Linked DNA regions of Alloalcanivorax dieselolei B5. The protein of the gene in region 1 binds, or shares a complex with, the protein of each later gene. Links are inferred from orthologs where the notes say so. Each region holds a gene or a part of one and is shown on either strand. Other genes may lie near its edges.

The links.
Region 2: the proteins of B5T_RS21215 (region 1) and hfq are in contact, whole or in part, in a crystal structure (PDB 3VU3), measured with the Escherichia coli proteins. The link is inferred for Alloalcanivorax dieselolei B5 from one-to-one orthologs.

What each region holds. Positions count from the first base shown.
Region 1 is NC_018691.1:4,735,545-4,739,800, forward strand. Bases 719-3,643 are described here. They hold B5T_RS21215 (catalase), read right to left. Parts: upstream 2,940-3,643; coding sequence 1,497-2,939; downstream 719-1,496. Other genes in these bases: B5T_RS21210 (efflux RND transporter periplasmic adaptor subunit), read right to left, coding at 719-1,227; trhA (PAQR family membrane homeostasis protein TrhA), read left to right, coding at 3,168-3,643. In the rest of the region: more of B5T_RS21210, read right to left, coding at 1-718; more of trhA, read left to right, coding at 3,644-3,824; B5T_RS21225 (TonB-dependent receptor family protein), read left to right, coding at 3,996-4,256.
Region 2 is NC_018691.1:819,849-823,424, reverse strand. Bases 756-3,576 are described here. They hold hfq (RNA chaperone Hfq), read right to left. Parts: upstream 2,406-3,576; coding sequence 2,106-2,405; downstream 756-2,105. Other genes in these bases: miaA (tRNA (adenosine(37)-N6)-dimethylallyltransferase MiaA), read right to left, coding at 2,607-3,576; hflX (ribosome rescue GTPase HflX), read right to left, coding at 756-1,949. In the rest of the region: FtsH protease activity modulator HflK, read right to left, coding at 1-570; more of hflX, read right to left, coding at 582-755. UniProt on the Escherichia coli protein: RNA chaperone that binds small regulatory RNA (sRNAs) and mRNAs to facilitate mRNA translational regulation in response to envelope stress, environmental stress and changes in metabolite concentrations.

The DNA.
Region 1 (4,256 bases):
ACGGCCGCCCTGACCACCACCGCGGCGACCGCCGGCGGCACCTTCACCGGCTCCGGCCGGAGCAACCGGCTGGCTGTCGCCTTCCACCAGGATCACGTCACGGCCATCACGCAGCCTTTCCATGCCTTCCAGCACCACCGCCTCGCCGTCGGCCAGCCCTTCACTCACAGCGATACGGTCACCGTCCACCGGCCCCAGCGTAATGGGCCGCAATTGCGCCTTCTGCTCTTCAATCACATAAACATAGGTGCCTTGAGAGCCGTATTGCACCGCGTCGGTGGGAATGGTCACCGCGTCCGGCAGGGTCCGCAGTTGCAAGCGCACATTGACGAACTGATTCGGGAACAGCTCGTTTTTCTCGTTGGCGAATTCCGCCCGCAAACGCAGGGTTCCGGTGGCGGTATCAATGCGATTGTCCAGGGTGGTGAGGCGGCCGCTGGCCAGCAGGGTGGCGCCATTGCGATCCAGTGCCTGAACCGGCATTGCCGCGCCCGTGGCGAAGGCATTGCGCACCGCATCCAGTTGCGTCTCCGGCACCGTGAACACCACCGAAATCGGCCGCATCTGGGTGATCGTCACCAGCCCATCGGTGTCGCCGCTGCTCACCAGGTTTCCGGCATCCACGTTGCGCAGGCCGAGCCGGCCGTCGATCGGCGCTTCGATACGGGTCCAGGACAGCTGCAGGCGGGCATCGTCGACTTGCGCCTGATTCGCCTTCACCGCGCCCCGCAGCTGATTGACCAGCGCCTGCTGCTGGGTCAATTGCTGCCGGGCGATGGAGTCTTGTTTATAAAGCGTTTGGTACAGCGCCAGATCCTGCTCGGCGCCGGCCAGTTCCGCCTTGTTCTGCTGATACTGCCCCTGGGCCTGAGCCAGCTGCACCTGATACGGATCCGCATCGATCTCCGCCAGCAGGGTGCCCTTGCTGACTTCCGCGCCTTCCTCGAACAACACGCGGGCCAGTTCCCCGTCCACCCGGCTGCGCACGGTGACGGTATTCAGCGGCGTCACCGTGCCAATGGCCTTGATCTGAACATTGAGGTCACCGGCTTCGGCATTCACCACCCGCACCGCCACCGGGCCCTCCCAGGCGTTGCGCGGCATCGGCCCGGTGGGCGTGGAGCTGGAACGGGATAACAGATACCAGAGCCCGCCGAGCACGACGACGAGCAGCACCGCCCAGGCCAGGCGAGAACGGGACAATGGAACGGAACGAGTTTCGGACATGGAGTCGGCACCGGCACAGGGTCAATCCGCCGGCGATGCCGACGCCGCACTCGGGCGAGCACGGGCACCAGAGACCTCACCGGGCAGGGCGATCAGATGATAACGACTCGCATTCTAGAGAGCGCCTTCCCCCGGGCGCAACCGCACCCGAAGGGATCCACATTTAATGCACAGTTCCGTAAGGAATGTAAGGCGATGACGCCGGCAAGCCTCGCGGCCCGTGAGCAGCCACTTCGCTCACAGACCGCGATGGGCTGACACCCGGCGTATCAGCGACTCAGCCCCAACGCCTTGGCCACTCCTGCGGCATAGGCCGGATCGGCTTTCTCGAAGTGCTCAAGTTGCCGGCGCACGATCTCTTCCGGCACCCCGTCCATGGCACGGGCGATGTTACCGAACAGGCGCTCCTGCTGTTCCGGTGTCATCAGCCGGAACAGGTCGCCGGCCTGGGTGTAGTCGTCATTGCCTTCGCGGTGGTCATAGCGATCGGCGTCACCGCTGATGTTCAGCGGCGGCTCCTTGAATGCCGGATCCTCCACCGGGCCGCCAAAGCTGTTCGGCTCATAGTTGACGCTGCCGCCACCGTTGCCATCGAAACGCATCCGGCCATCACGGTGATAGCCATGCACCGGACAGCGCGGCAGGTTCACCGGCAGGCTCTCGTAGTTAACACCAAGCCGGTAACGGTGCGCGTCGGCGTAACTGAAGATGCGGAACTGCAGCATCTTGTCGGGGCTGTGGCTGATCCCCGGCACCACATTGGCGGGGCTGAAACTGGCCTGTTCCACTTCGGCGAAATAGTTTTCCGGATTGCGGTTCAGGGTCAGCTCTCCGACTTCAATCAGCGGATAGTCGCCGTGCGGCCATACCTTGGTCAGATCGAACGGGTTGTAGGGCGTGTTCTCCGCCTCCGCTTCCGGCATGATCTGCACGCACACACGCCACGTCGGGAAGTCCTTGTTTTCGATGGCGTTGAACAAATCACGCTGATGGGATTCGCGGTCGCCCCCGACGATCTCCGCGGCCTCGGCATCGGTCAGACATTCAATGCCCTGCTGGGTCTTGAAGTGGAACTTCACCCAGAACCGTTCGTTGTTCGCGTTGATAAAACTATAGGTGTGGGAACCATAGCCGTTCATGTGCCGGTAGCTTTTCGGCAGGCCCCGGTCGGACATCAGGATGGTGACCTGATGCAGGGATTCCGGACTCAGCGACCAGAAGTCCCACATATGCGTGGCCGAGCGCAGGTTACTGCGTGGGTCACGCTTCTGGGTGCGAATGAAGTCGGGAAATTTATAGGGATCGCGCACGAAGAACACCGGCGTATTGTTGCCGACCAGATCCCAGTTGCCCTGTTCGGTGTAGAACTTGAGGGCGAAGCCCCGCACATCACGCTCGGCATCGGCGGCGCCACGCTCACCGGCCACGGTGGAAAAGCGCAACAGCACGTCGGTTTCGGCACCGGGCTGGAACACCTTTGCCTTGCTGTACTGAGTAATGTCACCGGTCACCTTGAAAGTGCCAAATGCCGCCGACCCCTTGGCGTGCACCACCCGCTCGGGAATCCGCTCGCGGTTGAAATGGGCGTGCTTTTCGAACAGCTGCCAGTCCTGCACCAGCAGCGGCCCACGGGGACCGGCCGTCAAGCTGTTCTGATTGTCCGCCACCGGAATCCCAGCGCTGGTGGTCAGGGTCTGCTTCTTCTTACTCATGATGCCTCTCCTTGGGTTCAACCTGGGGGGTTAAGAGCCTGTTTAAGATGACCCTTCGAGGTTACGACGAACGGAGTGACAAAACGAACAGTGAGGCGGCATGAGTTCAATAGATCCTTTCGATCATTGGCCTTTATGTCATAGCGGACAAATATGCCCGGCCTTTACAGTCCGCCGGCAATCATCGCATGATGCGTGTTTTCACCCGTTCATGAGATTCCGAACCGCATGACCTCGACAACCGTGGCCACGACCGCCTATTCCCGGCTGGAAGAGTTTCTCAACAGTCTCACCCACGGTATCGGCGCCGCTCTCAGTATCGTCGGCACGGTGATCCTGGTGGTGGCCGCCAGCCTGCTTGGCGATCCCTGGAAGATTGTCGGCTTCAGCATCTTCGGCGCCAGTCTGATTCTGCTCTATACCGCCAGCACCCTCTATCACGGTGCCCGCCGCCCCGCCCTCAAAGCGTTCTACAAGATGCTCGATCATTGCGCCATCTTCGCGCTGATCGCCGGCACTTATACGCCGTTTCTGCTGGTCAACATGCGCGGCACCGTGGGCTGGGTGCTGTTCGCGGTGATCTGGTCGCTGGCGCTGGCCGGCATCGCCTTGAAGCTGGTGTTCGGCAACCGCTACAAACTGGCCCGCGTGGCCATCTATCTGGTCATGGGCTGGCTGGTATTATTCGCCTCCGGCGAACTGGTGGGCCGGCTCAACGACGTGGGCTTCTGGCTGGTGCTGGCTGGCGGCCTCACCTACACCGGTGGAGTGGTGTTTTATCTGGCGGATCGCCTGCCCTACAACCACGCCATCTGGCATCTGTTCGTGGTCGGCGGCAGCGTTTGTCATTTCCTGGCGGTGTATTACGGCGTTCTGCCGGTCTGATTCTAAGAGCCTGTCTCGAAACAAGTCACTGTGAACACCCGGCCGTTTCAATCCGCGTCACTTTCCCCTCTCCCCGCCCCCGATCCATAGGTATTGGGGGAACAGCACGGAAGTTGCATTGACCCGGGACGCCGAAACCGGCTAATTCCATAATTCAAACAAGAGGTGCTCATGCGATATCCGGTTCTGCTGTCCCCCGTGCTGCTTTTACCCTGCCTTGGCCAAGGCGCCCAGCCGATTCCCCTGGAGACGGTGACCGTGACCACGCCCCGTCAGAACCAGGCGCTGCTGGACACGCCAGCGGCGGTAACAGTGGTGGACAGTCAGGCTCACGGCGAGGGCCGCCCGAACCTGCAACTGGACGAGACCCTCAACCGGGTCCCCGGCCTGTTCTTTCAGAACCGCTATAATTTCGCCCAGAACCTGCGCATC
Region 2 (3,576 bases), 3.9 Mb from region 1 along the record:
GTCACGCAGTACGTCATCCATGGTGGAACTGCCCACCACATGGCGCAGCGCGGAGCTGGTGGCGTGTTCAAGAATGGCTTCCGGAGCGGCCACCCGCAGCAGAAACGCCTGGGGATCCAGCACCTTGTACTGCACTCCCAGTGTCACGGAGACGATATTGGTATCGCGGGTGAGCATTTCTTCGCTCAGCTCGTAGCTGCGGTTCTGGCCCACATCCACTTTCATCGCCTGTTCGATCACCGGCGCTCGCCAGTTCAGGCCCGGCTCCACCATGCGGTTGAACTTGCCGAAGCGCAGCACCACGCCCTGCTCCCGCTGGTCCACCTGGTAAAAGCCCATCATCACATAGCCGACCACCAGCACCAGAGCGACGATGATCAGCAGTCCTTTCGGTACGCCGGCGCCTCGCTTGCCGCCACCGCCGCCGCCACCTTTACCCCCGAACAGATCGTTGATGCGATCCTTCAGGTTCTTCAGCGCTTCATCAAGATCGGGTGGACGTTGATCTCCGCCACCGCCCCCACCCCAGGGATCCCTGGGTTTATTGCCGCCAGGTTCATTCCAGGCCATTGATTTCTCCGTTATCCCGCTTTGTGCGAGCGTTCTGGATTGTAGGAATGGGCCGAGCCCTCTGCAACCTGAGGCGCCGGCACCAATACATCCTTTTCGCTGAGACCCGCTTCTCGCAGCAGGCGTTCAAAGTGCACCCGGTTCAGATGCACCCTCAGCAACATGGCGCCGTCGGTGCCGGCTTCCTCCGCCAGCACCTCGCCCGCCTCATGTAAACGCGCTCTCAAGCGCCCGGCCTCCGGCGGCAAACGCAGCCACCGGTCCACCCAGTGTTCGGCCAGCCGTTCGGCAATCGCCTGGTACAACAGATCAAACCCTTGCTGCTCCCGGGCTGACAGCCACACTCTCCACGGCCGCCCCTGTTCGTCCCGGTCCAGCCGGGGCGTATCACCGAAACGATCCACCTTGTTGTAAACATGCAACACCGGCACCTGATCGGCGCCGATCTCTTCCAGCACTTCATTCACCGACGCCACGTTATCGTCGCGCTCTTCGGCACTGCAATCCGTGATATGGAGCAGTAACGAAGCATTGACGGTTTCCTCCAGGGTGGCCCGGAAGGCCTCCACCAGACGGTGAGGCAAATGGCGGATGAAACCCACGGTATCCGCCAGAATCGCCGGCCCCACTCCTGGCACCCGCACCTTGCGCAGAGTCGGGTCCAGGGTGGCGAACAACTGGTCCGCAACATAAACCTCGCCGGTGGTCAGCGCATTGAACAGGGTGGACTTGCCGGCGTTGGTGTAGCCCACCAGGGAGATCAACGGCGTCTCCGAACGGTCACGGGCCCGGCGTCCCTGCTCTCGCTGCTTGCGTACCTTTTCCAGCCGGGCCTCGATGGCACGGATACGATCCCGGATCAGGCGACGGTCCGTTTCCAGCTGCGTTTCCCCGGGACCACGCAGGCCGATACCGCCTTTCTGCCGCTCCAGGTGAGTCCAGCCGCGCACCAGCCTTGAAGCCAGGTGCCGCAATTGAGCCAGTTCCACCTGCAAACGCCCTTCGTGGGTACGGGCACGCTGGGCGAAGATGTCCAGGATCAAGCCGGTACGGTCAAGTACCCGGCATTTCGCCGCCCGCTCCAGATTGCGCTCCTGGGCCGGGCTGAGCGCGTGGTTGAACAGCACCACATCGGCCTCTTCCTGGCGTACCAACTCGGCCAGTTCCTCGCTCTTGCCACTGCCGATGAACAGTGCCGGATCAGGACGGTCGCGCTTGCCCAGCAATTCCGCCACGGGCACCACGCCACTGGACACCACCAAGTGGTGGAATTCCTCCAGATCCTCCCGCCCGAAGGCGTCGGGCAGGTCCATGTGCACCAGAATGGCCCGTTCGCCAGCCCCGGTGCGTACCTGTTCAGTACGTTCGAATAAATCCATGGACCTCAGTGTACCCACAGTCCGCGGGAACGCCACAAATACGACGGACCGAATGTGATTTCCTGCATCACGTCAGCAGCGCCGTGCAGGATGGTCAACAAAACAAAGCCACGCCGCAAGGGCGTGGCTTTGCATAAGCCGGAACAGGCGACGCGACTATTGATTACCGTATTCGTCACCCGCCCCAGCCTGGCCGCCGGCGGCGGCACCGGTGGTGCCTTGCATGGCCGGATTGCCACCGCCGGACGCACGCGGATTGCGGGCCGGTACCACGGTGGAAATGGCATGCTTATACACCATTTGGCTTACCGCGTTCTTCAGCAGTACCACGTACTGGTCGAAAGACTCGATTTGCCCCTGCAGTTTGATTCCGTTAACCAGAAAGATAGAAACCGGAATACGTTCCTTTCTCAGCGCATTGAGAAAAGGGTCTTGTAGCGAATGCCCTTTTGACATGGCAGTTCTCCTCAGCATCCAAATATAAAAAGTAGCGCCCAACGGTTCGGGCAATCAGCGCATTGAATCCGCGTCCCGCGGGTGTCCAATTCAATGTTATACCCCGGTCGTCCAAAACCGGCCATCCGAGACCGGCCATCCCTGACTCCGGGCCCTGAATCCGTTCATTGATTCATCCGGCAACATAACCTTGAAAAAGTTTCACCCCAGATCATTCTCACCGCTACTAAACACGGATTTACAAACCTGCGCAAGCCGCGCTGTGCACGCCTTGCGCTGGTTCTCCCCGGTACTGTCGTACCACTGCAATCCGGGCCATTTTCGCAACCAGGTGAGCTGCCGTTTTGCCAGTTGGCGTGTCGCAATGATACCTTTTTCGACCATGGTCGGGTAATCCCATTGGCCGTCCAAATAGGCCCATACCTGTCGGTAGCCCACGGCTTTGATCGCCGGCAGATTCTCGTGCAAATCGCCGCGATGAAACAGTCTTTCCACCTCTTCCAACAACCCCTCCCGCAACATGGCGTGGAAGCGCTGCTCGATACGCCGATGCAATTCCTGGCGCGGCGGCGCCACCGCCAGACTCAGCACCGGCGAGGACAGACCACTGAAACGATAAAAGCCCTGTTCCAGCGCTTCCGCGCGGGTCTCGTGCCGGGCATGGAATGCCGACAGCGGCTCGCCGGTGAGCCGGTACACCTCCAACGCCCGCTGCAACCGCTGCCGATCACCGGGTTTGAGGCGCCCGGCACTGACCGGGTCGACCCGGGCCAGCTCCGCGTGCACCGCGGGCCAACCTTCCCGCTCGGCCAGGGCGGCGATCTCCGCCCGCACCGCCGGGTCCGCCGGTGGCATCGGCGCCAGCCCATCCGCCAGGGCCTTGAAATACAGCATGGTGCCGCCGACCAGCAGCGGCACTTTGCCACGCCGCTGGATATCCTCGATCTCGGCCAGCGCGTCAGCACGGAAATCCGCCGCCGAATAGGGCTCCGACGGATCCCGGAACCCCAATAACCGATGGGGCGCCTTCGCCAACTCTTCCTTAGTGGGGCATGCGGCACCGATTTCCAACCCCCGATACACCAAAGCGGAGTCCACATTGATGATTTCCATCGGAAGCCGGCTTACGGCATCCATGGCGAGGGCGGTTTTACCGGCCCCGGTTGGCCCC